DNA from 2 places in the Planococcus sp. 1R117A genome. Region 1 is predicted to be linked to the other one. Evidence: predicted binding sites of a transcription regulator. Region 1 holds the regulator's gene; the other holds the start of a gene.
The links. Region 1 encodes NrdR, which represses ribonucleotide reductase genes. Its sites were predicted from a motif close to AACACNATATATNGTGTT; they were not measured.
Positions count from the first base shown of each region.

Region 2: a site for NrdR is predicted at 2,731-2,748, ahead of ACSFXN_RS07895 (vitamin B12-dependent ribonucleotide reductase). Genes of this name have one in related genera too.

Region 1 covers NZ_JBPRLO010000002.1:718,156-729,266, forward strand. Annotated here, with positions in the region: gene thrS (threonine--tRNA ligase) at 1-1,811, opposite strand, end outside; T-box leader at 1,937-2,172, opposite strand; gene dnaI (primosomal protein DnaI) at 2,276-3,211, opposite strand; gene ACSFXN_RS09015 (replication initiation and membrane attachment family protein) at 3,212-4,576, opposite strand; gene nrdR (transcriptional regulator NrdR) at 4,588-5,064, opposite strand; gene speD (adenosylmethionine decarboxylase) at 5,179-5,562, opposite strand; gene ACSFXN_RS09030 (glyceraldehyde-3-phosphate dehydrogenase) at 5,875-6,888, opposite strand; gene coaE (dephospho-CoA kinase) at 6,989-7,594, opposite strand; gene mutM (bifunctional DNA-formamidopyrimidine glycosylase/DNA-(apurinic or apyrimidinic site) lyase) at 7,604-8,473, opposite strand; gene polA (DNA polymerase I) at 8,489-11,110, opposite strand.
Region 2 covers NZ_JBPRLO010000002.1:496,985-508,095, forward strand. Annotated here, with positions in the region: gene ACSFXN_RS07895 (vitamin B12-dependent ribonucleotide reductase) at 136-2,697, opposite strand; gene ACSFXN_RS07900 (lipoate--protein ligase family protein) at 2,885-3,664, opposite strand; gene ACSFXN_RS07905 (rhodanese-like domain-containing protein) at 3,824-4,207, shown strand; gene ACSFXN_RS07910 (AAA family ATPase) at 4,287-5,558, shown strand; gene gcvPB (aminomethyl-transferring glycine dehydrogenase subunit GcvPB) at 5,627-7,090, opposite strand; gene gcvPA (aminomethyl-transferring glycine dehydrogenase subunit GcvPA) at 7,083-8,450, opposite strand; gene gcvT (glycine cleavage system aminomethyltransferase GcvT) at 8,478-9,590, opposite strand; glycine riboswitch at 9,734-9,826, opposite strand; gene ACSFXN_RS07930 (shikimate kinase) at 9,965-10,480, opposite strand; gene comGF (competence type IV pilus minor pilin ComGF) at 10,687-11,111, opposite strand, start outside.

The sequences.
Region 1 (11,111 bases):
ACCAGCATATAAGGAACTTTCTGCATTTGGGCTTCGCGGATTTTATACCCCAGTTTTTCATCGCGCTCATCAATATCGACGCGCAAGCGCTGATTTTGCAGTTTTTCCTGCACTTCTTTTGCATAATTGCTGTGGGCGTCCAGTGAAACCGGAATTACTTCCACTTGCACCGGAGCCAGCCAAGTCGGGAAGGCTCCTTTATATTCTTCGATCAGAAAGGCTACAAAACGTTCCATTGTTGAAACGACGCCACGGTGGATAACGACCGGCCGATGCTGCTTGCCGTCTTCTCCGATATAAGAAAGGTCAAAGCGCTCAGGCAAAAGGAAATCAAGCTGGACAGTCGACAAAGTTTCTTCTTTGCCAAGAGCAGTTTTCACTTGGACATCCACTTTCGGCCCGTAGAAAGCCGCTTCGCCTTCCACTTCAGTATAAGGAAGTCCTAAATCATCCATGGCTTCTTTCAGCATTGCCTGTGCACGTTCCCACATTGCATCATCGTCGAAGTATTTCTCTTTGTCTGCTGGATCGCGGTAAGACAAACGGAATGAATAATCTTTGATATCGAAGTCTTTATATACTTCAATTACTAAATTGACTACACGTTTGAACTCATCCTTTATTTGGTCCGGGCGCACAAAGATATGCGCATCGTTCAATGTCATGCCGCGTACTCGCTGAAGGCCAGATAAAGCACCAGACATTTCGTAGCGGTGCATCAAGCCCAGCTCTGCGATTCGAATCGGCAAGTTGCGGTATGAATGGATACCTTGTTTATAAATCATCATATGGTGCGGACAGTTCATCGGGCGCAATACCAGTTCTTCATTGTCCATCTGCATAACCGGGAACATGTCTTCCTGGTAATGATCCCAGTGTCCGCTAGTCTTGTACAAATCGACGCTTCCCATTATCGGAGTATAAACGTGGTCATAGCCCAAGCGCTCTTCTTTGTCGACAATATAGCGCTCGATGATGCGGCGGATAGTTGCACCTTTTGGCAGCCACATCGGCAAACCTTGGCCAACTTTTTGGGAGTTCATGAATAAATTCAGTTCTTTCCCGATTTTGCGATGGTCGCGTTCTTTTGCTTCTTCCAGGAAAGCCAGATGCTCTTTCAAGTCTTCTTTTTTAAAGAAAGCAGTACCGTAGATGCGCTGCAGCATTTTATTGTCGCTATCGCCTCTCCAATAAGCTCCCGCGACACTCAGCAATTTAAATTCTTTTAATTTTCCAGTTGCTGGCACGTGGATGCCGCGGCAAAGGTCGAAAAATTCGCCTTGCTCGTAAATCGATACTTGCTCATCTTCCGGAATCGCTTCAAGAAGTTCCAGCTTATACGGATCTTCGATAGCCGCGAAACGTTCTTGCGCTTCTGCCCGGGAAACGTCTAGACGCACAATTTCCAAGTTTTCATTGATGATTTTTTTCATTTCCTTTTCAATTGCTGACAGATCTTCAGCTGTGATCGGTTGTTCAGAATCAATATCGTAATAAAATCCATTTTCAATTACCGGACCAACACCAAATTTAGCATCTGGATACAAGCGTCTAACCGCTTGAGCTAATAAGTGGGCAGTTGAATGACGAAGAATTTCAATGGCTTCGTCAGACTCTGGAGTGATGATGGCAATGCTGCCGTCTTCATTGATCGGTGATTTCAAGTCGATTAACTGCTCTCCCACTTTACCAGCCAATGCTTTCTTGCGAAGCCCCGGTGAGATGGATTGAGCAATTTCTTCTGTAGTTGTGCCTTTTGGAAACTCCTTTGCTGCACCATCAGGGAATGTTAGTTGGATCATGTCTGACATATTTACTCTCTCCTTTTGTAAGATGCGTCGATTTCAATGCTGCTTACTTCCTCATAATTAAATCAGCATTGAAATGCCACGCTTTCTTCTGTAGTTTTTTTGAACAAATAAAAAAAGCCTCATCCCAAAGGGACGAAGCTCTGTTCGTGGTTCCACCCTTCTTCTATTCGGGATAGAAAAAACTATCCAAAATGAAGCTCTGCATCGGCTAACGGGCCGGTACCGTCAGCTGCTACTAAAAAAGTTCACAGCTGCTGCTCGAAGGTGGTAAGCGTTTTGCCGGTACTTAAGAAGCTTGCAGCCTGGGCTTCTCTCTCTGAAAGTCGTACAATTCCGCTATTGTCCTTGTCAACGCATTTTAAATCATAGTTCGATTATTTTTACTATACTGCTAAAAAATCAAAAACGCAACCACCTGTTCAAAGAAAAACACTTACTCCAACGGCCGATTCTACTTTTCTTTATTAATTTCTTCTATTTGGGCCATCCAATTTCACTGGGATTGTCAAGGCACGGATGCGTTCCATGACACGCGCCGCTTTTAAATCTTCTTTTTCGCCGCGCTGTGAGTAAGTCAGATGATGCTGAAGTTCGGAATAGCTGAAATTGGACGTCATGAAAGTCGGCAGCCTTTCTGCCATGCGGTAATGCAGGATGGTTCCCAGCACTTCATCGCGCGTCCAGCTCGACATCGCTTCCGCGCCGATATCATCAAGCATCAGGACGTCCGCTTTTTTTACATAATCCACTTTTTCCTGCAATGTCTGGTCGCCGATCGCCTGCTTCATCTCGCGCATAAATTCCGGCACAAATACCAGCACGGTTTTGACGCCCATTTCGGCAAGTTCATTTGCCATAGCACTTAGCAAATATGATTTGCCGACACCGAATTTGCCGTAGAGAAATAGCCCTTTTTCAGGAAGGTTATCTGGACCGGTTGCTTTTTCCAAAAAGTCTCCTGCCGCCAGAAATGCTTCCATTCTTCTCGCATCCGGTTCAAAATCTGAAAAAGTCGCCTGCAGCACTTCTTTTGGCATATACATGCTGTGTATCATTGAAGAAGCACGGCGTTTATTGTCATGCTCATTTTTTAATCGGCAAGGAGTATAGGCAATGCCGATATTGCCGCGTTCCAGAACCAGATTCGGTTCAAAGCCTTTTAGCGTGTTGATGCAGTTTCCGAGGCTAGGGCATTTATTGCAATCATGCGATTGATTGATATACTCATATAGCTTTCCAAGTCCTTTATCAACAATGCTTTTATCAATATCCGCCGAATGGTCTTCCAGGAACTTTTGAACGCCTGGATGTTCCAGCACTTCTTTCCGCATATCATTATAGCGTTCCGAAAAAGCAGGGGCATTCACTACCCGTTTCAGTGTTTCGCGAATCGGCTCCATTTAATCACCTTTACCTTTCTTCAGCGCAAGTTTTGCGAGAAGTTTTTGTTTTTCCACTTCCAATTTATCATTTTTCGGTTCGCCTTTAACTGCAGGAGCCTCATCTTTTTGATAAAACCATTCAGGCAATTTTTCTTCCCTCACTGGTTTCCTGCTTGATTTAGCTGTACTTCTCGATGCCGCAGTTGGAGAACCTTCCGATTTCCATTTAACGTACTGCTCGTGTTCAGTGCGCGCTAATTCCATCGCATCTTTCGCTGTCGTAACATTTTTGCGCAGCCAATGGGATGCGATTTTTTCAACATAGGCTTTGGTCAGTTTCATATCGGTTCGAAGCAGAACGTATTGCAGCAGCACATTGACCACTGCCGGCTCCATTCCATATTGCATGACCAGCTGATTGGCCAATTGGACATCTGCCGGCAGCGGTTCTTTGCCGTTGGCAATATCGCGAAGCACTTCAACAGGTGAAGCCGATTCCAAATACAAAATCAGCTCGTCTTGCCTTGTTTTCGGCTTTTCCACAATCTTCGGTTCAGTTTTGTGTGCTTGGACTAATTGCGGTGCTGTTGTCGCCACTGTCAATTTATAATATTCAGATGCTGCCTTTTTTATTCCATCGGTTGTCAGCTTATAATCATCATCGATAGCCAATAAAATCACTTTTTGCATATCAAGCGGTCCCCAACTGTATAGAAACGCCAGTTTCGCGATGGTGTCTTTTATCATAGCCGTCAGTACTCGGGTTGGCACCAGCTGTTCTGACAATCCTTGCCGCAGCAAGCCGAAATCAAAGTCTGAATCGGTTTGGTAGCTGCCGTTTTTGCGCTCTTGCAAATCCGGCTGTTCCGTAGGATATCCGGCTTTTGCATGGACGGGCTGATAAATATCCGTGAATGTGCGGGAAACTTCTTTGAAGCCTTCGCCTATTTCCGTATGTATCATAAAACGGTCTCTCACTTTCCGGTAAGCAGATTCCCCAATTTTGCTGAATAAAAACATTGACAGTAACGGGTCCATGAAAAAGCTTTTTGGATCAAGCGGAGGGCATAGATCATAGATGAAGGAACGGTTTTCAGTGTCTTTGCGGTAAGTTCTCAGCAAACCGATGGCTTCCAATTGAATGCGCGCTTCAAAGATTTTGGCAATCGGAATGCCGAGAATATTCATCAATGTATAATGAGTCGCTTCTTCTTTTGCTTCTTCCCCTTCGGCCCAAAGCGTCATATAAAAAGAGACAGCTTCCGCACCGATCAGCGGCTGATACAGCAAGGTCAATAATTGGCGGTCATAATTGGAAAATGGATACGGCAACCGAATTTTAAAAGAATCCGCAGCTTGAAGTTCTTTATATAGTGCAGACATGGTTCACCGCCTTACTCAGATTTCTTGTCTTCTGGATTCTTTTTAAGTAAATCCTTCAATTCGTCAATAAACACCGTAATGTCTTTGAACTGGCGGTAAACGGAAGCAAAACGGACATATGCAACTTCATCGATGTCCGCCAACCGGTCCATCACCAGTTCCCCGACATCTTCGGATTTAACTTCAGCATTTCCAGTGCGCCGAAGCGTTTTTTCAATATCGAAAACTACTTGTTCTAGCACTTCCAGCGGAACAGGCCGTTTTTCGCATGCCCGGATCAATCCTCTTAATACTTTCTCGCGACTGAACTCTTCACGGGATCCATCTTTTTTGACAACAATCAAAGGCATTTCTTCCACTTTTTCAAAAGTGGTATAGCGGTAACCGCAGGATTCACATTCCCGGCGCCTTCTTATGGACTTATTATCATCGACTGGCCGCGAGTCAACTACGCGTGTACCATTATGCTGGCAAGCTGGACATTTCATTTTGACATCTCCCTAAACTTTGTATCTGCTCTATCTAGTATAACAAAATTTCTTCTGTAAAATAGAAAAAGCAGAGGATTTTATCCTCTGCTCGTTGTTTTCATGTTAAATGGATTATGCATTTACTGAAACTTTGGCTTTTCCAACACTGACCGGACCCATTCCGCGAGGCACTTCTACAAATTCACGTGTACCGGAATTAAGTGCTTCTGCGATATAATTTGCTGCAATTGTCGGATCAAGATCTCCACAAGTATATACATCAATACTTGCGTATCCGTGTTCCGGGAAGCTGTGGATCGTTAAGTGAGATTCAGAAATGATGACCACACCGCTTACGCCTTGAGGTGCAAATTTATGAAAAGCTACTTCTCTGACTTCCGCTCCGGATTTCAGTGCTGCATCAACAAAAGTCTGCTCGATAAAATCCATATCGTTTAATTTGTCAAAATCACACTGCCAAAGTTCTGCAATTACGTGACGTCCCATTGTTTCCATGGTTCGTTTCCCCCTTTGATATCATTTTGTTTTGATGCGCAAAATATTCAAAGTTGACTACCACGGGGGAAAGTTAGTCCAAAGAGGTCCTAACCCTTTAAGCAGTCATGTGAATAAAGATTGCTCCATCCGTTGCCATATAAGCATTGGTAACGAAGAAGTTCGCAGCCGTTTTTGGCTACGAATGTTAGTATATGACGTATTGAAATGAAATGCAATAAATATTACTTAAAATTAATTATTTTTTTCAGGGAATTTTTTCATAAAAAAGCCGCATCCCTGTTGTATAGGCGATGCGGCTTCTACTAATTATCAAGCATAAACGATTGACTTTGCTACTTTTTTCGCTAAGTCAACCACTCGTGCCGAATAGCCCCACTCATTATCATACCAAGCCAAAACTTTCACTTTGCGGTCTCCGATTACCATCGTGGATAATCCATCAATGATTGCAGATTGGGTTGTTGTATTAAAATCAACCGAAACAAGCGGCTCCATCGTCAAGCTGAGAATTCCTTTCAGATTTCCTTCAGAGGCTCTGATAAACGCTTCGTTAACTTCTTCAATTGTTACATCTCGTTCAAGATCAACCACTAAATCCACAAGAGATACGTTCGGTGTTGGCACGCGAAGAGACATGCCATGCAATTTTCCGTCAAGTTCAGGAAGAACTAAAGAGAGCGCTTTCGCAGCACCCGTCGAAGTCGGAATAATCGACTGTCCACAAGCACGGGCACGGCGTAAATCTTTATGCGGATTGTCTAAATTTCTCTGGTCATTTGTGAATGAATGAACAGTTGTCATTAAGCCATTTTCAATGCCGAATGCATCATGCAATACTTTAGCTACTGGTGCTAAGCAGTTTGTTGTGCAGCTTGCGTTGGATATGACATCGTGTTTCTCAATTTCTAATTTATCATCATTTACTCCCATTACAATCGTGATATCGACATTTTTTCCTGGAGCAGACAAGATAACTTTTTTTGCACCTGCGTCCAAATGAAGGCCAGCTTGCTCCCGGGAATTGAATTTCCCTGTCGCTTCAATAACGATATCAATGCCCATTGCTTTCCATGGCAGTTTTAAAGGATCCCGTTCATTGACGAGTTGAACCCGTTTACCGTTGACGATTAATGCATCTCCTTCTGCAGAGACGTCGCCCTCGAAGGTTCCGTGATTTGTGTCATACTTAATCAAATGCGCTAAAGTTTCAGCAGGGTAGCTGGCATTAACAGCTGCAATCGTGATGTCATCCATTAGAATAGCCTGTCTGAAAACCATGCGGCCAATACGGCCAAATCCGTTAATCGCAATAGAAACTGTCATGTACGAGTCCTCCAATTAAATAAGTTATACTTAAATTTTTAATTCGTTATATAGTATAACACATTTTACGGAATCTGGAACCTTAAAGTAGTATGAATTATCATTCTTCTATACTTTTTTCTCTCCACTGCTCCAAAATGCGATTTAACTGCCATTTGGTCTCTTCAACTGCGCCATTATTGTAGATGACGGCATCCGCACCTTCTTCTTTTACCGACATCGGCAACTGTGAAGAAATGCGGGCTTTCGCCTCTTTTTCTGTTAAACCATTACGTTCCATCAGGCGTTTCAACTGATTTTCTTCCGTCACACTGACTACGAGAACTTTATCGACCATATGCTGCAGCCGGCTTTCAAAAAGGAGCGGTATATCCATGATGACAATTTCATGGCCGTTTTTGAGTAATTCGCTTCGCTGCCTGATCATTTCCATCCGGATTGCAGGATGAATTACATCATTCAGTTTTTTTCGGCTTGCCGGATCGTTAAATATCAATTCGCCAACTCTTTTCCGATCCATGCTGCCATCCGGAAGAATGATTTCTTTGCCGAATAATGCTTCAATTTCCTGCAGTGTTTCGCTTCCCGGCTCTACGACAAGACGGGCTACTTTATCAGCATCTACAATTGGATACCCCAATTCTTTCAGCATTTCAGATACGGTACTTTTTCCGCTGGCAATGCTTCCGGTTAAACCGATTATCATATCATGACCTCACTTTTGGCAGGTTGGGCAATACACAGAAGTCCTTCCACCGATTTTCAGTGATTTCGTCGTGCTGCCGCATACCATGCATTGTTTTTTTCCATACATTCCGAAACGATTCTGCATACTGCCGGATTCCCCGTTTATATTCCGGTAATCCGATATCGTACTGCCGCCAGCTTCGATGCTTTCCAGCAATATGGCGACAATCGCTTCAAATAATTGTACTTTCCGGATGCGGCTTATTCTGCCAGCTGCCCGGTTTGGGTGAATTTTCATTTTGTAAAGTGCTTCTGTTGCATAAATATTGCCGCAGCCGGAAATAACCTGGCCATCCATAATCACTTCTTTAATCGCTTTGTTTTTATATTTCGGGCTGTCTGCCAGCTGCAGGAAATGTTCCAATGCCCCTTCTGCAAATGGTTCCGGCGCCATTAAAAGAAGCGGAGGATAATCCGCTTCTTCCTTCAGTACTCTCATTTCCCCAAAACGCCGTATATCCGAGTAGGCAAGCAAATTGCCATCGCTTAGGGTCAGCACAACATGGACATGGCGCCGAAATTTGTCTTCATGGATTGCCATCAGGCTGTCGACATAAAACCAGGCCCCCGACATGCCCAAATGATTGACGAGTAAAAATTCCTCTTCTGTTTTCAATGTAAAATAAATATATTTGCTGCGCCGTTCAACGCTGATAATCTGTGCTCCGATCAAGCTGTCGATAAACGAATCAGCTTCCATCTTTTTAATAATGGCTTCTTTTCCATTCGTTTTGGACACGCGGATGGTATCTGAAACAAATACTTCGCGAATCTTTTTCCCAATGGCGGCCGGGCGAATCAGGCGAACGACGCCTTCCACTTCTGGAAGTTCAGGCATCTGCAAGCCCTCCTATCATTTCGTATCGTACCAAGTATCTCCGAATGCAAAATCCGCTTTTAGCGGCACATTCAGTTCTACAGTGTTTTCCATAATCTGTGGCACCAGAACCTTCAATTTTTCAAGCTCTTCAGGAGGCGCCTCGAATATCAATTCATCGTGTACTTGAAGCAGCATGCGTGTCTGCAAGCCTTCGCGTTCGAGTGCTTCTGCCATGTCAATCATCGCCTTTTTGATAATATCGGCGGCACTTCCCTGTATCGGCGTGTTCATCGCAGTACGCTCTGCAAAGCTGCGCAAATTAAAGTTGGAACTATTGATATCTGTCAAATAACGGCGCCGGTTCATGAGCGTCGTAACAAACCCATTTTTCTTCGCTGATTGGATGCTGGAGTCCATATAGTTTTTAACTCCTGGGAAACTCTTTAGATAAGTATCGATAAATTCCGCTGCTGCTTTCCGGGTAATGTTCAAGCTCTGTGATAAACCATAATCGCTGATGCCATAAACAATGCCGAAGTTAACAGCTTTCGCGGCACGGCGCATATCCGACGTCACTTGCTCAATCGGCACATGGAAAACATCGCTTGCCGTCTTCGTATGGATATCCATATCATGCTTAAAGGCATCAATCAGGCTCTCGTCTTTCGACATGTCCGCTAAGACACGCAATTCGATCTGTGAGTAATCCGCTGCGACCATCAGCCAGCCTGGTTCCGACGGCACAAATGCTTTACGGATTTTCCGCCCTTCTTCCAGGCGCACCGGAATGTTCTGCAGATTCGGATTGATGGAGCTAAGGCGCCCGGTAGTCGTCAATGCTTGCTGGAAACGGGTGTGCACTTTACCGTCTTCATGGATTTCCTTCAATAAACCTTCTATATAAGTAGACAGGATTTTGCCGAGCTGGCGGTATATCAGAATCTGCGAAATGATTTCATGCTGCCCTTCCAGTTTTTCGAGCACATCTGCCGCTGTTGAATAACCGGTCTTTGTTTTCTTTAAAGCAGGCAAACCCAGTTTCTCAAACAATATTACTCCCAATTGTTTTGGAGAATTGATGTTAAACTTCTCGCCGGCAATCCAATAGATGTTCTTTTCAATTTCAGCTAATTTCAGGCTCAGTTCTTCTCCCATAGCTGTAAGTTGCTCTTTGTCCACTTTGACTCCCAGTGATTCCATCGCCCCTAATATTGTTGCAAGCGGCAATTCCAAATTATAGTACAATTCGAATTGCTCGTTTTCCTGGAGTTTTTTCAGCACGAGTGGGCGGACTTCCCAAATGGTGCGCGCTTTTCTGGCAATGTGTTCATTCAAAATCGAATCTTCCGGAACGGCTTTTTTAGCTCCTTTGCCGTAAATCTGTTCGTTCTGGGCAACATCCGTATAGCCATATTCCTGTACGATATTCGCCATATCTGTATATGTCAGTGACGGGTTCACAATATAAGCGCCTAGCATCAAATCAAAATCGACACCGTCGACTTCAATGCCGCAGCGATAGAAAGCCGCTGTCGCTGCTTTCGAATCCGACATGTATTTTTTCTTGGTATCGTCACGGAACCATGTTTTGAAAGTTTCGGAATTCTTGATCACGTCCATCGGAACGACATAGGTCTTCGTTGCTGTAGCCAGCGAAACTCCGAGCAAGTCGCAAGTATGGTATTGCTCGTCGTATAACTCCAAGTGAACTGCCATTTCATCTTCCAAAATAGCCGCATCTATTTCCTGCAGCACTTCGAATTCCAGCTCTTCTTTAACAGTTTCTTCGGCTGTATATTCCATCTTTTCCAATAAGGATTTAAATGCCAGCTCATTCCAGACTTTGATCAATTCATCATGGTCCGGTCCAGAATACACAAGTTCATCAATTTTAATATCAATCGGTGCATTGCGTTCAATCGTTGCCAGTTTTTTGCTGATCAAAGCAAGTTCTTCGTTTTCAACCAGCTTTTCCTTCAATTTGCCTTTTTGCTGTTCAATTGCTTCATATACCCCTTCAACTGAACCATGGGCTGCCAGCAACTTAAGCGCTGTCTTTTCCCCGACTCCCGGCACTCCCGGAATATTATCGGAAGCATCACCCATTAAGCCTTTCATATCGATGATTTGCTCAGGTGTTAAGCCATACTTTTCCTGAATGTGGTCAACCGTGTATTTTTCAATATCGGTGATTCCTTTACGGGTAATGTAGACCGTCGTTGAAGGAGAAGCAAGCTGCGTTAAATCTTTATCTCCGGAAATGACAATCACTTCATCACCAGCTTGTTCCGCTTCCAAACTCAACGTACCGATAATGTCATCCGCTTCATAGTTCGGCAATTCGTAACGCTTAATCCGGTAGGCATCAATCAATTTCCGCAAATAAGGGAATTGCTCCGATAACTCGGGAGGTGTTTTTTGGCGCCCGCCTTTATATTCACTGAACGTCTCATGCCGGAAAGTTGTTTTCCCGGCATCGAATGCCACAACTATATGCGTCGGTTTTTCTTCCTCCAATATTTTTTGGAGCATCATTGTAAAGCCGTATACCGCGTTCGTATGGACTCCATGTTCGTTTGTTAATAGCGGCAAGGCAAAAAATGCACGATACGCCAAACTATTTCCATCCAATAAAAGTATTTTCTTCGCCACAATA
Region 2 (11,111 bases), 220 kb from region 1:
GTAAAGGCTTGTTTTAGTGCTCTCTCCGTATTTTTCCTTCTGTAGTTTTCTACATTTATTGCCTTCTTTCTTCATGAAATTATGGAACGGCAAAAAAAAACGCGGCGGCCGGAGCCGTCGCGTTTCTGGTTCTTCTTATAGTCCGCATTTTAATTGAGCGTTGCAATTGGTGCATGTATTGCAGCCGCCCATTTCTTCAACGGTCCCTTTTCGGCAGACCGGGCAAGTGTCGCCCACTTCTGATCCGATTGTTACATTGGTTGAACGCAAATCCTGGATCGTATCAATAAGGACGATTGGGCGTTTTCCTTTAACTTCTTCTTTGTGGTCTTCTTCTTCGAAAGTGTTTTCTTCCGCTTTCAGCGTCAGCACTTGCGAATCACGGCTGCCGTCGACATAAACCGTGCCGCCTTTTGCTCCGCCTTTGTACAAGCGCTCGTACACGCCTTCTACTTGTTCGACCGTATAGCCGCGCGGCGCGTTGACCGTTTTGGAAATTGAAGAGTCAATCCAGCGCTGAATGATGCATTGCACATCTGCATGAGCTTCCGGAGCTAAGTCCATCGAAGTCACAAATGCTTTTGGCAGGTTTTCTTCATCTGCCTCCGGGTTGCTTTTCAGATACTCGCGCACGATGTCGGCTTTAACTTCGATAAATTTGCCAAGACGGCCGCTGCGATAGTAGGTGAATGAATAATATGGCTCAAGGCCGGTTGAAACGCCAACCATTGTTCCAGTAGATCCTGTCGGCGCTACTGTCAGCAAGTGAGAATTCCGGATGCCGTTTTCCAGGATGCCTTCGCGCACTTCTTCCGGCATGCCTTGCATAAAGCCGGTTTCGGTAAAGGCTTTACGGAGAGCCGCTGTTTCTTCATCGGTATTTCCAACAAGGAACGGGAAGCTTCCGCGTTCCACTGCTAAATCCGTTGATTGCTCGTATGCGGCAATCGCGATCGTTTTGAAGATTTCATCGACCAGCTCATTGCCTTCCGGCGAACCGTATTCTTTGTCGCAATAGATGAGAAGATCAGCAAGGCCCATGACTCCGAGGCCGACACGCCGTTCTCCAAGAGCTTGGACGCGGTTTTCTTCAAGGAAGTAAGGAGTCGCGTCAATAACGTTATCCTGCATCCGGACACCGACGCGCACCGTTTCTTTTAAGGCTTGGAAATCGACTTGTTTCGTCACCGGGTCTGCAAATCTCGCCAAGTTGACTGCCGCCAAGTTACAGACAGAATAAGGAGCAAGCGGCTGCTCACCGCAAGGGTTGGTCGCAACAACTTTTTGTCCATACGCTGTGGCATTGGTTTTCTCATTGGCGTTGTCAATGAAGAAAATGCCGGGTTCAGCGGAATAAGTGGCGCAGACATTGATCAAGTTCCACAATTCACGGGCTTTCATTGTCCGGTACGTACGCACTTTATGGCCCATTTTTTCCCATTCGCGCACATCGCCGATTTGATGCCATTGTTCGTTGTAGATCGCCATCTCTTCTTTTGAGTAGGATTCCACGGCCGGGAAGCGCAATTCGAAATCAGCGTCTTGTTCCACAGCTTGCATGAAATCGTCCGTCAACGTGACCGAGATATTGGCGCCAGTCAGGAACTCTTCATTATGGACAGAATAAGTTCCGCCGTCGCGCAGCTTTGTTTCCGCGTCGCGCATGATTTTTTCGTTAAAGCCGCCCATTCCAGGAATTGCGCGGTAGTTCAGGATGCCTTGATACATCGCTTCTTCCTGTTCTGTCAGCGGTTTGAATTTCAATTTATTGTGCGCCAGTTTTTTGATCGTTTCATCTTGTGAGTTTTCGATCAAATAACGCAGGATGCGCGGGTTCTGCATCTTGGAAATGATGAATTCCGCAATATCCGGATGCCAGTCGGCAAGCATGATCATTTGTGCGCCGCGGCGTGATCCGCCTTGTTCCACCAGATGCGTCAGTTTTGCGATGTCATCAAGCCAGGATACCGACCCCGAGGATTTGCCGTTGACTCCCCGTGCCAGCGTATTGCGCGGGCGGAGAGTTGAACCGTTTGTTCCGACCCCTCCGCCTCTTGACATGATTTCCATCACTTGTTTGCGGTGATCCGAAATTCCTTCGCGTGAATCCGCGACAAACGGCATGACATAACAGTTGAAATACGTTACATCTGTATCTGCTCCCGCTCCGTACAAAACACGGCCTGCTGGAATGAATTTCAAACCGACAAGCTGTTCGTAGAATTTTTCGAACCAGTGCTGGCGTTTCTCCGGCGTCGTTTCCACCGATGCCAGACCGGTTGCATTGCGTTTTGCGATTTGTTCGTAATAAACTTCAAGCGGTTTTTCAATAACATCTAAAGTACGGGTGACGATTCCGCTTTCTTGTTCGCTTTCCTTGTCGATGGCACTGCGATAATCTTCTTCAATCCAGATTTTCGCTGTGTTTGCCTCTTTATCGATTGAAACGATAAATCCAAGGCCGCGAGCCGGGAACTTCGGATCTTCTTTAACGGTTAAAACGACGAAATCGCCGGCTTTAAGCGTCTTTTTTTCCGTATCTTTAAAAGAATACCGGTCAATCATTACGAGACGGGATACCCCTTTATGCGTAATTTTCATATCAGGAGTAATCGCATGAACTTGCGGGAATGCCTGAATGTCTTTGTTTAAAGAATTTGGATCAAGCGTGTATTGAGTTTGTGTGACAGAAACCATTTGACAATTCCTCCTTTGTGTTATATGGAGTTAAACACTATATATAGTATTACTACAATTCCCATGATACTAGATATTGAAACTTTTTTAAATAACAAAATTTTGCTCAGAATTTTTTTCCAATTGGAAAACCGATAGAATCAAGCTTTTCAATGGACCCGGTTTTGAAAATGAGCCAAAAGGCTCCTTAAGTCCGAAAATTCCAATCATCATTGCCGTACTTTTTTTCTTCAACGGCTTTAATGTAATCCAGCTGCTCTTCGTTCAATATGTATGGCTTCAAACTGATGCCTAAAGCATCCTGAAACCCTGTCTTAAAAGCTTCGATGCATTCTTCAACCGAGACGGGCTGTGCCCTCAAGGAATTGATCGCTACCGCTTTCCCAGGAATTTTCTCGCGCATGATTTCTTTTATTTCAGGCTTCCGGTACTTGAAAACGGACAGCAGTTTTTCGATATCCAAATCCAGAAGGATGGCGCCGTGCTGAAGGATGACGCCTTTTTGGCGCGTTTGCGCACTGCCGGCCACTTTCTTCCCTTCAACGACCATTTCGTACCAGCTTGGAGAGTCAAAACAAACAGCGCTTTTCGGCTGTTTCAAATCCGCTCTCTTCTCCGCGGTATCCGGCACTGAAAAATATGCATCAAGGCCCAGATTATGAAATCCTTTCAATAAGCCTTCACTCAGCACACGATAGGCTTGCGTAACCGTCTCCGGCATATCCGGGTAATCCTCGCTGACGATGATGCTGTATGTCAGTTCATGCTCATGCAGCACTCCCCTGCCGCCGGTTGGACGCCGGACAAATCCGAGTCCGAGCTCTTCGACTTTCTCCATATCGATTTCTTTTTCCACTTTTTGAAAATAGCCGATCGACAAAGTGGCCGGATTCCAGCCATAGAACCGGATTACCGGTGGGATAAGGCCTTCGCTATGCCAATCCAGTAACGCTTCATCCATTGCCATGTTGAATGATGGGCTGTTGCGCCCTGAATTTATAAAGTACCATTCCGTAATTTTCACAAGATCGCCCCCTAAATCCATTAAATAGTGTAACATTGCCATTGAACAAACGTCACTCCTTCTTTTATAATAAAGAGAGAATAGAAAGGGGCAAGAAGAACATTGGATTATCTGTATATCATCATAGGCGTACTGCTAGTCGTCATCATATTCGGTTTGATTTCTTATTTCCGGATTAAAAAAGCTGTCACAAATCTTACACAAGAACAATTTATCGAAGGCTATCGCAAAGCTCAGCTTATCGATGTCCGTGAGCCAAAAGAATTTGCCGGCGGCCACATTTTAGGGGCACGCAATATACCTCAATCTCAATTGCGCCAGCGCTACAAAGAAATCCGTTCCGACAAGCCGGTTTATTTATATGACCAAAACGGCGCACGCAGCGGCCGTGTTGCATTGTTTTTGAAGAAAAAAGGCTATACCCAGCTGTATCAGCTGCAAGGCGGGTTCAAACAATGGACCGGCAAAATTAAATCAAAAGGATAATTTATAAAAGTCTTTCCAAACAGGAAAGACTTTTTTTCTACCTAATGCCAATTCCATTAAATGAAACGAGGGGAACTACATGAAACCGACAATTTTATTTCCGCACCATCATTCAATCCGTGAAACTTTGCCGCATTATGCCGACGTCGCTGCTGTCTCGGCTCGCATTTTTACTAAGCTTGACGAGCGGTCACCGGGTTCATGGATGCATATCGACATAACGGAAACCATCACCCAACTTTATACATACTTGCTTGATATGATGGAAAATGGCCAGCTGGCATATGAAACACTGTCGTTCATTTACGAAGCGCGTCCGATGGGCAAAATCGGCAATACATCGGACGATCTGCATAGCGGAAACTTAAAGATCCAAGAGACATTTGAGAATCGGCTGATTTATTTTCCAAAGCACGAAGTGGCGCTGACCCAATTGCCTTTTTACACCACTTCCGACAATAGCTGGCCTGAGTTTCAATGCTTTGCAAAATCCATTGAAGGTGCATTCCAATTTCTCGAAGATACGAATGAAATGCTGCGCCAGACGCTGATGAACAATATCACATTCCTGGTGGACGCTGAAGAAGGCGTGAAACGCCGCAATTACGGTGAGATGGCAATCGTCTCCCGGCAAGACGTCATGCTCGAAGAAGGCGTGAAGCAAGACATATTCCGTTCCATTGATGAGTTTTTCAGAGAAGGCGGCCAGTTTTTCAAAGACTATGGCGTTCCTTTTAAACGGGGCATCCTGCTTTACGGCTCACCGGGCAACGGCAAAACAACATTGGTCAAGTCCATCACGGGCTCCACTGAAGCTCCAGTTGTTTACTGGCAGATTACAGAACACACAAATAGCTATACGGTCCAGGAAGTGTTCGGCATCGTCTCCCGGCTGGCCCCGGCAATCCTGGTCATCGAAGATATCGATTCGATGCCGGAGTTCATGCGCTCTGTTTTCCTCAATACGCTCGACGGTACACAATCGCGCGAAGGCTTGTTTATCATCGGAACGACGAATTACCCTGAACGGATCGATCCGGCATTGATCAACCGTGCAGGGCGTTTTGACCGGGCTTACGAAATTCCTTCCCCGGATAAAAAACTGCGCAAGCAATATTTGCGGAAACTGGACGTCAAATCCATTTTTACTGAAGAAGAAATTGACGATATGGCGAAATTGACCAAAGGCTTGTCTATTTCGCAGCTTAACGAGCTTTATATGTCATCTGCACTCAACTGGCATTATGAAGGTAATTCCGAATACGAGAAACGCATCCGTGAGCTTCAGAAGCAAAATAAACGGACTGAGCAGAACAACTGGGAAGAATCCGATTCGCCCATCGGATTTTAACTTTATTGTGAAATTAGAAAAAAGCCCGTTTGAAAGGTTGCACACCTTCAAACGGGCTTTTCTTTGTTCTATTCAGCTTTCGTGTAGCGGAGCACTGGCTTACGGGCTGCCTGCGCTTCATCAAGCCGTTTGATAACCGTCGTATGCGGTGCATTTTGGACGATTTCCGGATTGTCTTCCACTTCTTTAGCGATTTGGATCATCGCGTCGATAAATGAATCCAACGTTTCTTTTGATTCGGTTTCTGTCGGTTCGATCATCATGCCTTCTTCCACATTTAACGGGAAGTAGATCGTTGGCGGATGGTAGCCAAAGTCAAGCAGGCGTTTTGCCATATCCAAAGTACGCACACCCAGTTTCTTCTGACGGCGGCCGCTTAATACGAATTCGTGTTTGCAATGGCGGTCATACGGCAAATCGAAATGAGGTGCCAGTCTGCGCATCATGTAATTGGCGTTTAATACCGCGTATTCTGTTACCGCTTTTAAGCCGTCCGGCCCCATTGAGCGGATATACGTATAAGCGCGGACGTTGATGCCAAAGTTGCCGTAGAACGGCTTCACGCGTCCGATAGAGTCTGGGCGGTTGTAGTCGAATGTCAAACCTTCTGCTGTTTTCACCAAAACCGGTTTCGGCAAGTAAGGAATCAAATCCTTTTTCACACCTACAGGGCCTGAACCTGGGCCGCCGCCCCCGTGTGGGCCAGTGAATGTCTTGTGCAAGTTTAAATGCACCACGTCAAAGCCCATGTCTCCAGGGCGTGCTTTTGACATAACTGCGTTCAAGTTGGCACCATCATAATACAATTTGCCGCCTACTTCATGGATAATGGCAGCCATTTCAAGAATCTGTTCTTCAAATAAGCCAAGCGTATTCGGGTTGGTCAGCATCAATGCAGCTGTATCTTCTCCAACTACGCGCTTTAAATCTTCAAGGTCCACTAAGCCGTGTTCGTTCGATTTTACTGTCACCGTCTCAAAGCCGGCAACTGTAGCAGATGCAGGGTTCGTGCCGTGTGCAGAATCGGGAACGATGACTTTTGTGCGGTTTAAGTCGCCTCTTGACTCATGGTAAGCACGGATCATCATCAAGCCTGTCCACTCGCCTTGCGCACCAGCAGCTGGTTGAAGTGTCACTTCATCCATGCCCGTGATTTCTTTCAAATGTTCCTGCAAATCGAATAGCAGTTCCATTGCGCCTTGGACGGTGGATTCGTCCTGCAGCGGGTGGATATTCGCAAACCCAGGGAAACGGGCAACTGATTCGTTGATTTTCGGATTGTATTTCATCGTGCAAGAGCCAAGCGGATAAAATCCGGAATCGACGCCGTGGTTGCGCTTTGATAAAGCCGTGTAATGACGCATGATGTCCAGTTCCGATACTTCAGGCAGCTCAGCTGCTTTTTCACGGATCAAACCTTGCGGCAAGACATCATTCAAATCGATTTCCGGAACATCAAGATCCGGCAGGCTATAGCCGATGCGGCCTTCTTTCGTCATTTCAAAAATGAGCGGTTGATTATCTTTATGCATGAGTAGCCCCCATTTCCTGCACTGATGCAGCAACTTCCTGCACGAATGCATCGATTTCTTCTTTTGTGCGCTGCTCAGTTACAGCAACAAGCATATGTCCTTCTAACTCTTCGTAGCTGCGGCCAAGATCATAGCCGCCGATAATTCCTTTTTCCAGCAAACCATCATTAACTTCTTTGACCGGAGCTTTTGTTTTCACGACGATTTCGTTGAAATGAGCACCTTCAAATGCAATATCAAATCCTGCTTTTTTCAGTTGCTGTTTCATGTAATAAGTTTTAGTGATGTTCTGTACAGCAATATGTTTTGTGCCGACTTTTCCGAGCGCTGTCATGGCAACAGATGCCGCTAATGCGTTCAACGCTTGGTTCGAACAAATATTAGAAGTCGCTTTATCGCGGCGGATATGCTGTTCACGCGCTTGCAATGTCAACACAAAGCCACGGCGTCCGTCTTCATCAACCGTTTCCCCGACCAAACGGCCTGGAACTTTTCTCATCAATTTTTTAGTGACAGCAAAATACCCGCAATGAGGCCCACCGAAAGCTTCTGCAATTCCGAATGGCTGCGCATCGCCTACAGTGATGTCGGCCCCAAGTTCACCAGGAGAAGTCAATGCACCCAGTGCCAAAGGATTGGCAGATACCGCAAACAGCGCACCTGCTCCGTGGATAACCGATTCGAAAGAAGCCAAGTCTTCAACTTGCCCAAAGAAGTTCGGATATTGGATCATAACAGCCGCTACATCATCATTGATCATGTTTTTCAATGCTTCAAGATCTGTATGGCCATCTTTCAATGGGATTTCTTCCACTTCAATCGATTGCCCTAATGCATAGCTGCGGACAACATCGCGTGACTCCGGATGAACCGCACGTGACACCAGGATTTTTTTGCGGCGAGTATGAGCCGCAGCAAGCATTCCAGCTTCTGCCAATGCCGTTCCGCCGTCATACATCGAAGAGTTGGCAAGATCCATTCCAGTCAATTCACTGATCATCGTCTGGAATTCAAAAATCGCCTGCAATTCACCTTGGGAAATTTCCGGCTGATAAGGTGTATAAGCCGTATAAAACTCAGAACGCGAAATTACATGGTCAACAATAATCGGCTTGTAATGATCGTAAACTCCTGCTCCCAAAAACGAAGCATAACGGTTTGAATCAGCATTTTTCGCTGCTAATTGCGCCAATTCTTTTATCAATGAAGATTCGGATTTGGCCGCTTTGATATTGTATTCGCCTTTAAAACGGACTTTCTCAGGAATGTCTGCAAATAATTCATCAATCGATTCGATGCCGATTACGTCCAGCATGTCTTTTTCGTCTTGAGACGTCATGGGTAAATAGCGATGTTTCATAGAATGCGGTCCCCTTTTCAAATAAGATTATTTAGTGCGTTTATAAAACGGCGTTTCAACTGTCTTCGCTTTCAGGCGTTTATTGCGGATTTCAATTTCGACTTCTGTTCCGAGTTCAGCAAATTCAGTTGAGACCAGAACCAATCCGATATTTTTCTTAAGCGTCGGTGACTGTGTGCCTGAAGTAACTTCCCCGATCAGTTTGCCATCCGCATAAACCGGATAGCCGTGGCGTGGAATGCCTTTGTCAATCATTTCAATGCCGATAAGCTTGCGGGGCACTCCATTTTCTTTTTGGGCAGCCAATGCTTCTTTCCCGGTAAAGTCGGACTCTTTTTTCAGTTTTACAACGAAATTCAATCCGGCTTCAAGCGGCGTTATATCTTCAGACAATTCTTGCCCGTATAACGCCAAACATGCTTCAAAACGCAACGTATCACGTGCTCCGAGACCGCATGGCAAAACGCCGTCTTTTTCGCCTTCAGATAAAATTTGATCCCAAAGAGCGACTGTTGCTTCCGGATTTGCATAAATTTCAAAACCGTCTTCTCCTGTATAGCCGGTCCGTGAAACGATTACTGGATATCCGCCAACTGAAACATCCGTTTTAAAGCGGAAAGCTTTGATCTCAGAAAGGTCTTCTTCAGTCAAACGCTGCAATACCGTTTCTGCCAGAGGTCCTTGAAGAGCTAATAAACCGAAATTGTCGGATTGGTTGTCAAGTTGGACATCACCGAATGCGGCATCTTGCATCCATTGAAAATCTTTTTCGATATTAGAGGCGTTAACAACCAGCATATACTGGTCATCGCTGATTTTATAGACCAGCAAGTCATCCACAACACCGCCATTTTCATAGCACATCGCTGAGTATTGCGCTTGGCCGTCTTTAATTTTGGAAACGTCATTAGTCACCAGATGCTGCAAAAACTCCAGGCTTCCAGAACCCGTCACCATGATTTCGCCCATATGGGAAACATCAAATAGGCCAGCTTTTGTCCGAACTGCTTCGTGTTCTCCTTTAATGCTTGAAAATTGCACCGGAAGTTCCCATCCACCGAAGTCGATTGTCTTCCCGCCATACTTCGAGTATGCCTCAAAAAGAGGTGTACGCTGTAATTGCCCTGTCACTTCACTCATTCATTTTCCTCCTCCAATAATCAAATTCCATAAAAAAAAGGACAGAGATTCCCCTTGAAAGGGAAATCTCTGTCCTGGAACCTGAAAGTTTACCTTTACGGCTTTCCTCTTTGGTAGCTGCACAGCAGCGTTCTCCAGAGATGCGTCCTGCACGAGTCTTTTTGCCTGAGAGATTCATAACATTTCGTTACTTGCTCCTTCGGCGACGCTTTCGCGTTCTCTCCCCGTACAATCATCCGCCCAAATCGAATCATTTGGTCCAAACCGTTATACAGAATAGTATAACTTTGTCTATATCCTAACATTGTTAGGAGGCAAGCGCAATCAATTTTGTTTTGTGTTTAAAGAAACGAACGTTTTATCTTAAATCACATTTATCGTTCGCCTTTTAACCGATTCACTTGGAAAGCGGCGTATTGTGTAATTTGCCGCAATGTACGAAATTCCGTACGGATTGTAATATGGGCAGCAGCTTTATAGTGGCGGTAGCGCGATTTGAACAAAGCCTCAATTTCTTCTCTTGTCGAATTTCTGACAATCGGCCGATTTGCATCTTTGTGGATCCGGCGCCAAATTTCCTTGAAAGGAGCATCCAAAAACAGCACTAGCCCTGTTTCACGCATGATTTTGCGGTTCACTTCACGCAAAGGCACACCGCCGCCTGTAGAAATGATGCAATTATCATGGCTGTGATTTTTCAAAAACTGAGTTTCCAGGTCTCGAAAATACGCTTCCCCGCATTGCTCAAAAATTTCCGGTATTGTTTTACCGGTCTGCCGGACTATTTCCTTATCCATATCATAAAAGGGCAGTTTTAATAAAAAACTGAGCCTTCTGCCTACCGCACTTTTGCCGCAGCCCATAAATCCGACTAAATATATTCTTTTCATCTTACCACCCAATACTCCCCTACTGCTCAGGCATTTTATTTTGCTCAATTACCATTAGTAGTTGTATCGTAGCATGTCTATGCATATTTTCCAATCCATCGTATGTTTTGTATTGGATCGAATAGACAGTCAATCCATGGGAAAGCAAGAGCAGCGCGGACAAAAAAAAGACGGCGGAACAGGGATACAACGCGCCTTTATTGGACTTAAGGAGGAGTAACCACATACTCCGCCTCCTCTACAATGCCATTTGTGAATTCTGCGCGGACAGACAGCTTCGTCCCCACTAACTCAAAACGGCATTTTTTTAAATTGGTCAGCATAATTTCATGGCCTTGCCTGAATTTCTGTTTTCGCACGTAGTATTCAAACGATTCAATATCATATTCCACGCTTTGTTGAAGAATGCGGATCCCTCCTCCATTATTAATGATTTGAACCGAATCACTGCCTGCAAGATAAGCCTGTAAATCAACGCTGAACAATTGCCATTCCAGAAGTTTGGGGTTTGTTTCTTTTGCAAATGTCAGCATAAAACTGAAAAACAGCACAATAAGCGGCAAAAAAATCATCAGCAGCATTAGTTCGAATAGCGAATTCAAAAATGCGAAACCTTTCTCATCGGGCTTTT